2 regions of the Desulfosporosinus sp. Sb-LF genome follow, and region 2 is predicted to be linked to the other one. Evidence: riboswitches for the same ligand, from Rfam matches in the RefSeq annotation. Region 2 holds a riboswitch; the other holds the start of a gene.
What was found. A riboswitch is a leader RNA that binds a small molecule or an ion and turns the genes downstream of it on or off. The one in region 2 is predicted to bind cobalamin.

Region 1: another riboswitch for cobalamin. It lies ahead of cbiE (precorrin-6y C5,15-methyltransferase (decarboxylating) subunit CbiE); the one in region 2 lies ahead of thiC (phosphomethylpyrimidine synthase ThiC).

What each region holds. Positions count from the first base shown of each region.
Region 1 is NZ_SPQR01000004.1:122,688-127,184, reverse strand. It holds gene E4K68_RS07090 (energy-coupling factor transporter transmembrane component T) at 1-668, shown strand, start outside; gene cbiD (cobalt-precorrin-5B (C(1))-methyltransferase CbiD) at 796-1,923, shown strand; cobalamin riboswitch at 2,050-2,230, shown strand; gene cbiE (precorrin-6y C5,15-methyltransferase (decarboxylating) subunit CbiE) at 2,413-3,630, shown strand; gene cobI (precorrin-2 C(20)-methyltransferase) at 3,627-4,349, shown strand; gene cobM (precorrin-4 C(11)-methyltransferase) at 4,346-4,497, shown strand, end outside.
Region 2 is NZ_SPQR01000003.1:288,794-293,290, reverse strand. It holds gene E4K68_RS06020 (PAS domain S-box protein) at 1-625, shown strand, start outside; gene E4K68_RS06015 (aspartyl-phosphate phosphatase Spo0E family protein) at 777-947, shown strand; gene E4K68_RS06010 (3'-5' exonuclease) at 1,030-1,890, shown strand; cobalamin riboswitch at 2,063-2,241, shown strand; gene thiC (phosphomethylpyrimidine synthase ThiC) at 2,384-3,676, shown strand; gene bzaB (B12 lower ligand biosynthesis ThiC-like protein BzaB) at 3,794-4,497, shown strand, end outside.

The DNA.
Region 1 (4,497 bases), on a different contig from region 2:
TATTGGCTTTTTGGATTAGAATCCCACTGCGAAAGATTGGGGGGATGATGGCTCCCTTGATTCCCATTGCCATTTCAATTATTCTAATCACAGGATTTACGTTCGCGCCGGAGCGCTTTGAGCGGGTCTCTAGCCAAGCTATCCTCTTTTATGCCCTGCCGGGAGACCGATTGGGGGCTACGGTGGGGGGATTTCTGATGGGCACTACCTTTCTCTTTCGCCTCTTTAGTCTGATGATTGCTTCTTCTGTGTTAACTTTGACTACGTCGATGGATGATTTCACGCAATTTTTCTATAAGATGAGGGTCCCTGCAGAAATTTCCATGATGCTGACAACAGCGATACGATTTATTCCTACTCTGGATAAAAAACGAAGGCTTATCCTAGAAGCTCAAAAGGCACGAGGTTCCAGATTTAACGAAAAAGGAATTGTAGGTCCTATACGATCGTATCTTCCGATTATGATTCCCATGTTTATAAACTCGATTTTAATGGCTAATTCATTATCGATGGCAATGCTGAATAGGGGATACGGCTTAACTCGTTCTTGGACACCTTTGCGCGAAATTGCGTTTGCCCCAAGGGATTTCTGGGCGATTTTCCTCATTGTTCTGTCGATAACCTTGGCTATTCTTGCTCGATTCAGACTGCATCTGGGGGTTTTGTAGATAATAAAGTTTTAGCTCGTGGTAGGCCTTAGTTGCGCTGATGCATCACATAACTTATACTTTCAGATATGCCAATCTAATACCAGTTTGATATTACGTTGATAAACTTAATATGGGAGAGGAAACTATGGCTAAAGACAAAGATCGACATACTTGGCGCGAAGGATATACAACAGGAAGCTGTGCAGCTGGTGCAGCTAAAGTAGCCTGCCTCCTTCTCCATGGGGACAGTTTACCTGAGCAGGTAGAGGTTCCTCTGCCGAATTCTGCTCGCTTAATGATGCCCATCCAAGGGGGAGAATCAAACGATTCAGTAGCCACTGCATGCATTCTCAAAAACGGCGGGGATGATGCGGATATCACACATGGGCTTGAAATCCGTGCGATAGTACGTCAGCTTTCCCCTCATGGAATTATTCACATCCGTGGGGGCAAAGGGGTAGGAACCGTCACAAAAAAAGGATTAGCCATTGATGTTGGGGAAAGCGCTATTAACCCAGTTCCGAGGAAAATGATCAATCAAGCTGTACGTGAGGTCTTCCCCGAAGAAGAACTTGAAATAATCATCGAAGTCCCTGCCGGAGAAGCCGCCGCTTTGCGAACCCTAAATCCTAGGTTGGGAATTGTCGGAGGAATTTCAATTCTGGGGACAAGTGGGATCGTCCGTCCTATGTCAGAAGAAGCTTTTAAAACCTCGATTCTTCCGGAGTTGGATCAGGCAGTGGCTTATGGACATAAAACTATTGTGCTAACCCCAGGGCACTATGGCTATAGAGTCGCGACGGAACGCTTGAAGGTCCCGACTGAAGCCGTGATCGAAATGAGTAATTTTGTAGGCTTCCTTTTGGAAGAAGCAGCCTACCGTGGAATTGAACAGGTCATTTTACTGGGACATATCGGGAAGCTGATCAAAGTATCAGGTGGGATTTTCCATACCCATAATCGTGTTGCAGATGCACGTTCGGAAATATTGCTGGCACATGCGGCACTGGCTGGGGTAAATTTTGACACCTTAGCACATCTGGCAGAGTTTCCAACCACTGAAGGAGCAACATTAGAACTTCTAAATCTCGGCGAGCAAAACTTGCTTCACCATCTAGCACATTTGGCCAGTGAACGGGCCCAGGCATTCACCATTGGGCGTCTGAGCGTAGGCACGATTATGACGTTGTTAAGCGGCCAACCGATTGGTTGGGATACGAAAGCTCGCGAAATTGTAAAAGAACAAGGTTGGGTGTGGTCGACTGAACCTTGACATATGCTTAGCCAGACAATTTAATTTAATTGTCTGGCTTTTTAAATAATTTATTTTTAAAAAAGAGGAATTTAGTATATACTTATAGAATAATCCATTATCAGTTGTATACATACTCATGAATTTAATACTACTCATTCTTAGGGTTCCTCAGCAATTGGGGATTTTAAAGGGGAAGTCGGTGAAAATCCGGCGCGGTCCCGCCACTGTAAACAAGGAGTTCTCTTCAGTAATGCCATGATCGAATGTTAGAGGAAGAGAATGATGATTTGAAGCCAGGAAACCTGCCTTAAGAACATCACAGACCTACGGGCGATAGGAAATGTGTGTGTTTATTTAGGTAAACCATACGAGCCGCTCAGGCTCGTTTTTATTTACCCATCTATAATACGCTTCCTTCCCATTCGCAAGTCAACTTAATGAATGAAATGAAATTTCTAGAACCTGTGGTGAACGTATAATTCATCAAGCAATGGAAGAAGGTTTTCTATGTTACAGGTGATCGGTATCGGCCCCGGTAGACCGGAATGGTTGCCCCCTGCAATCACTAAACTTGTGGGAAATTGCGACATTTTAATTGGGGGTTCTAGGGCGCTTGAACTCTTTCCAAATTTCGCGGGACGACAGTATTGCCTATCTGGTGACCTCGCTCACAGTCTTGAAGTGATTGCAAACGCACTTCAAAAAAAGAAAATTATTGGAGTTCTCGTCTCAGGCGACCCCGGGTTTTTCAGCTTTTTGCCCAGGCTTAAAAAGGAATTTCCTGAGGAGAGAATCGACGTCTACCCGGGAATAAGCTCTCTACAATTCGCCTTTGCGAGAGCAGGGATTCCTTGGCAAGAGGCAACCTTCGTTAGTGTTCATGGTCGAGAATTGTCCGTATTGCCACGGGTGATAACTCGTCCCACAGCGGTCTTAACGGGTGGAGAAAATACCCCTCAGAAAATAGCGCAACTCTATTTGGATCTCGGAAGTAACCCCCATATTTCTGTAGGCAATGCCCTTACCTATCCAGAAGAATTCTGGGAAACAATGGATGCCGAGCATTTATCTCATGAGAAAACATCGTTGAAAAATGCCATCGTTATTCTGTATCCAACAATTGAGCAGGATAATATGCAAACTACTGGTTGCAGAATTGGTATTCCAGACCATGAGTTCCTACGGGGAAAGGTTCCCATGACCAAAGCGGAAATTCGAGTCCAAGTACTCGCGAAGGCCCAAATATCGACCAATGACCATATTGTGGACATCGGGGCTGGTACTGGAAGCATTAGTATTGAAGCCGCTGGTCTCGCTCCTAAAGGGGTTGTTTATGCAATTGAACATAATCCAGAGGCTCAAGAACTCATTCTAGCCAATCAACAAAAGTTTGGCATCTCTAACCTACGTCTGATTTCCGGGGCCGCCCCCGATGTTTTTGGAGAGCTCCCCCAAGTTAATGTCTGTATCATTGGCGGAAGTCATGGACGATTGAAGGAAATTCTAGAAAAAGTACCCCTCGTTGAGGGAGGTAGAATCGTGATCACTGCAGTGACAATCGAAACGGTATCCCACGGACTGAAACTCCTTGAAGATCTTCACTATCAAGAAATCGATGCCGTTTCTATTCAAGCAGTCCGTTGGAAGCCAGTACAAACTCTTCATATGGCACAAGCTTTAAATCCGGTCTTTATTCTATCAGCACGAAAAGAGGGGAAGTCATGAATACAATGTGGGGGAAATTTTATGGAGTCGGGGTTGGCCCCGGCGATCCTCAGCTCTTGACCTTACAAGCTGTCAACGTTTTACAAACCGTCGATCTGGTAGCTATCCCAAAATCTAAAATGGAGCGAGAAAGCGTCGCCTGGGATATTGCTAAAATTCATTGCCCGTCGAACGTCCGCCTTATCGAACTGGAATTGCCCATGACTTCGGACCAGCAAGTTTTGGCTAAGGCTTGGCAAGATGGAGCACAGACACTCTTATCTGAACTAAAACAGGGCAAATCGATTGCGTTCATTACGCTGGGTGATCCTTCACTCTATAGCACTTACAGTTACCTACTTAACATCCTCCAGGAGGAATTACCCCAGGAATGTATTGCAACTGTGCCAGGTATCACTGCCATGTCCGCAGCAGCTGCCAGGATTAATTTACCTCTTGCCACAGGGGATGAACCCCTTCTTATCTTGCCAAGTACCGAAGATGTGGGCGAATTTCTCGACTTTCCGAACTTGGTTTTGATGAAAGTCTCTCGGAGACTTCCTGAGATTTTAACACTTCTAGAGGAGAAAGATAAAAAAGCGGTCTTGCTAACACGCCTAGGGCAGCCGGGTGAGGCTATCCGCTGGAAGCCTAAACCACAGGACTTTGCTTCCGACAAAATCGATTATCTCAGCCTTTTACTTGTCAAAAAGGATTTGTTAGGGAGGAAAAAAGATTGAGTCAGAACAAACTTACGGGAAAAGTTATTTTCGTCGGAGCTGGCCCTGGAGATCCGGAACTGATCACAATCAAAGGATCCCGCGCACTAGAACGAGCTGACCGTGTGATCTACGCGGGGTCTTTAGTCAACCCGACATTACTCGATAT
Region 2 (4,497 bases):
CTATCTTGGTATTGTGAATGTACCAGAAATTGAAACGTACATAATACCCGTCAAAGCTGGAGAAATCTATTGCATGATGAGCGATGGAGTATCAGATCTGATCGAGTTAAACGGAATAAGTAAGCAGGAAGGGTTAACAGGATATATGCGTTGGTTTGAGGAACTAGCAAAATGTCCCGAAAGGAACGATGACTTCTCCGCTGTTTGTATTGAAATCCGCCAGGATCTAGAGGAAATAAATGTGTTAGATATTAAAGGCGAAGTGGAACTCGAACGTGCTCAGGTGATTATTAGTGAATTTCTGGAAAGGAACTCACCAATCCACGCACCGATGCTGGAGGTTGCTGTCAACGAAGCGATGAACAATAGTTTTGGTTCTTGTGGGCGGGTTCGTGTTAAAACAAGGCGAATAGGTAGCAGACTAATCATAAGGGTTAAGGATGATGGTCCAGGTTTTAACGCGGGAGAAGTTACTGCAAAACGAGTGGCGAGCAATTATGTAAGTGAGTTTGATGGTCTGCTAGAGGCTGAAGGTGGACGTGGAATTTTCTTGATGAGATCATTTTGTGACAAAGTGATCTATAACGCTAAGGGAAATGAGGTACTTTTGATGAAGATTATATAAAAGAGAGAAAAGTAGGTTTTCTTATGCCTCGTGCTACTTGTATTTCCATATTACGACAAATGATTACCTATTAATGGATATTATTTTCTTGCCATTTCACCAAAAAAGCAATAAGATTCTCCTTGAGAATGACATTTCGGGAGGAATCTATGTGGAAAAGAAACTTTTGAAAAGAATAGAGGAATTGCGGAAGAAACTCAATAAATTCGGGTCAACTCATGACCTTGTTGACAGTGAAGTTGTGAAAGTGAGCCAGCAGTTAGATCATTTACTCAACCAATACCAAAGGATTTCTTCTTATCAGCAGCTAAGCTTTTGGTAAACTCGAAGGGCGAAACGATAAAATTCTTTGTGCGTTTATTCGAAGGAGGGATTATAATAGGAGAATAACATGGGAGGGCAATATGAATTATATTGTATTTGATCTAGAATTTAATATGTTTTTTCCATTTAGAGAAGGCGAATCGGCTAACCCTGATCTAAAAAATGAAATTATTCAAATCGGTGCAGTCAAATTAAATGAAAAATTAGAGACCATTGCTGAGTTTGATTTGCTGATTAAGCCGGTAATTTATAAGAGAATTAACCCCTTTGTAAAAAGAAAAACAAATATTAACACGAGTCAGGTTGCTCGCGGAACACTTTTCCCAAAAGCGATTGAGAGTTTCAATACTTGGATTGGAAATGAAGCGGTATTATGCTCTTGGGGGCATGATGATATTCTGGCGTTAAGAGATAATTGTCTTTTTTTTGGTTTCAACTCTATTTCTTTTGACAAATTTATTAATATTCAACAAATTTATATGAATTATGAGAGTCTAACTCAACAACCAAGTCTAGAAGGCGCGGTAGAAGGCCTTGAAATTGAAATAAGTTCTCCCTTTCACGATGCCTTGAGCGATGCATCTTATACTGCGAAGATCTTCAAGAAGGTTTATGATTCTTCTTCTAATCCAATCATAAATTGGGAAAGAATTCAGAAAGAAAATGAAGAGAAGTTAGAAGATCTGAAAACTTTACTAGATAAAGCTGATATAAGGTGTCCAGGCTGTGGCAGATTCGTGCCGAAAGATACGGAAGTCACTAAATTGAAAAAGTATTTTGCGTTTGGTTATTGTGCTGAATGTAAGATTCATATAAGACATGTTTCAAGAATTACACATAAAGATGGTGAGTATAGTATTTTTTCGAAAAATGCTATTTATAAAACAGATGAATTAGGATCAGACGAAAAGATAACACCAGAATTGCCGAATATCGAATAAGAAGGATAGCGTAAATTTGAGGCTACCCTTCTTATTTTTCGGCATTTGTTTCTGCCAAGGAAAAAGAGAAAGTCTTAGTTTGTGGAAGTGGATAAATAATTTCGGTAACAGTATCGGTCTGAATTTTAAGAAAACTCTTGTCAAACACAAGTTTATTGGTTATACTACGCTTAGAAAACTTAAAATTACAGGTGCCTCACTTAAGAGGAGAATAGGGAAGTCGGTGTAAGTCCGGCGCGGTCCCGCCACTGTAAACGGGGAGTAAGAAGTATAGCCACGGGGTAGTTCCTGGAAGGTGCTTCAGACATTGATCCGTAAGCCAGGAGACCTGCCTGTAGTTTGCCCAAGCCTACCTTGTCGAAGAACCAAGAGTAGTGTGGATGAGATTATGGAAAAGTCTCTAGTCACTGTGTGATTAGAGACTTTTTTTATTTTTTTACCACTGCCGAATGTTTTTGTCAAGGTAATGACTCTAAACAGAGAAGGGAGAGTTATGGTGTTGACATTAATGGAAATGGCCCAAAAGGGTCAGGAAATCCCGTTGTTTACCTTGGTAGCTCAAAATGAACAGATGAATGTCCAGCTCCTGATGGAAAGAGTTGCTACCGGACGGATTGTTATTCCCTATAACACTCATCACAAGCCACAAAAACCCCAAGGGTTCGGGTTGGGCCTAAGTACCAAGGTTAGTGCCAGTATTGGCCTAGCCGCAGACGAGGATAGTCTTGCTGATGAACTTTTTAAAGTGGATGAGGCAATCAGGGCAGGAACAAATGCTGTCATGGATCTGAGTACGGCCGGCAATATGGACGAGGCAAGGCGGACAATTATAAAAAGAGTACCGTTGCCCTTGGGTACACTACCCGTTTACCAGGCTTTTGCTGAAGCTGTAAATACCAGGGGTTCAGCCTTAGCGCTTGAGCCAGAAGACTTTTTCAAGGTTATGGAACGCCAAGCTGCCGATGGCGTGGATTTTATGGCTCTCCATAGCGCCCTTCACTACGGACTCTTTAAAACGGCGAAGGAAGATCAGCGAGTCCTTAATCTGGTGAGCCGAGGCGGGTCCTTATTGATGGGCTGGATGCTCTATCATAATAAGGAAAACTTTTTGTATACTATGTTCGACCGCATCCTGGAAATTGCCAAAAAGTACGAAGTTACCTTAAGTTTAGCAGATGCCATGCGACCGGGTGCAGGTGCAGATTCATTATGTCGTTCGCAGGCTGAAGAACTCGTCGTTTTAGGCGAGTTGGTAAAGCGTAGCAGACAAGCAGGGGTTCAAATCATGATTAAGGGACCCGGTCATACTCCACCAAATCAAATTGCTACAACTGTTAAATTAGAAAAACAAGTATGTCAAGGTGCTCCGTATTTTGTCTTTGGTCCGGTATCGACAGATGTAGCCCCAGGATATGACGAAATTACAGCTGCTATTGGAGGAGCCATGGCAGGTGCTGCTGGTGCAGATATTCTTTGCTACGTCACACCTGCTGAACACATAGCTTATCCCAACGCGCAGGATGTTTACCGGGGAGTAGTAGCTTCGCGTATTGCTGCTCATGTAGCTGATCTTGCAAAAGGGTACCCAGGAGCAGAAAAATGGGACCTTCAAATGAGTCAAGCACGACGGGAGCAGAATGTAGAGGCCCAAAAAACGTTAGCCTTAGATCAAGAAAGGCTAACGGATTTCCACTCGAGCGAGAAATCTTTCTGCAAAAAATGTGAAAAGGGTTGCGCCATGGCTGTGGCTGGCGAGTTCTTTCAAGAACTGCCGTGGGAGTGCTGACAGAAGGCCGAGGCCAAAGGTCAGATAACTGATATGATAAGTTCAGCTAAGTTAAGCGTAACCAGTAGTACCATTGTAAAAAAAGAAAAAATTTTAATTTAGAATGGAGAGATTAAAATGACACAACTTATCAAAGCAAGACAAGGAATTATTACGCCTGAGGTAGAAAGATTAGCAAAAGTAGAAGGGCTTACAGCGGAAGCGTTATGCGAGAAGGTAGCGCAAGGCCGGGTCGTGATCATAAAGAACAAACAACACAAGAACTGTAACGCGATTGCGGTAGGGGAAGGACTTCGTACCAAAGTAAATGCCAATATTGGGACGTCACCGGACTGTGTGGACTTTTCAGATGAGCTCCATAAAATAAAGGTTGCCGTTGCGGCTGGCGCGGATACGATTATGGAATTAAGTATTGGCGGAGATGTTGATGCTTTCCACCATCAGGTGATCGAAAACTTCACTCTACCTGTCGGCTCTGTTCCAAGCTACCAAGGTGGAATGGAAAGTATTGACAAACACGGAAGTGTTGTAGGTATGACGGCTGAGGATATGTTCGAAATGATTGAACGTCAGGCAAAGCGTGGCATCGATTTTATGGCAATTCATGCTGCTTTAAACATGTCTATTATTGAAAGATTAAAAAATCAAGGACGAATTACTGATATCGTGAGTCGTGGAGGGGCCTTTATAACAGGCTGGATGTTCCACCACGAGCAAGAGAATCCTCTCTATGCTCAATTTGATCGAGTTCTTGAAATTTGTAAGAAATACGATGTAACGCTTAGTGTTGGAGATGCTATCCGACCTGGTTGTATCGAAGA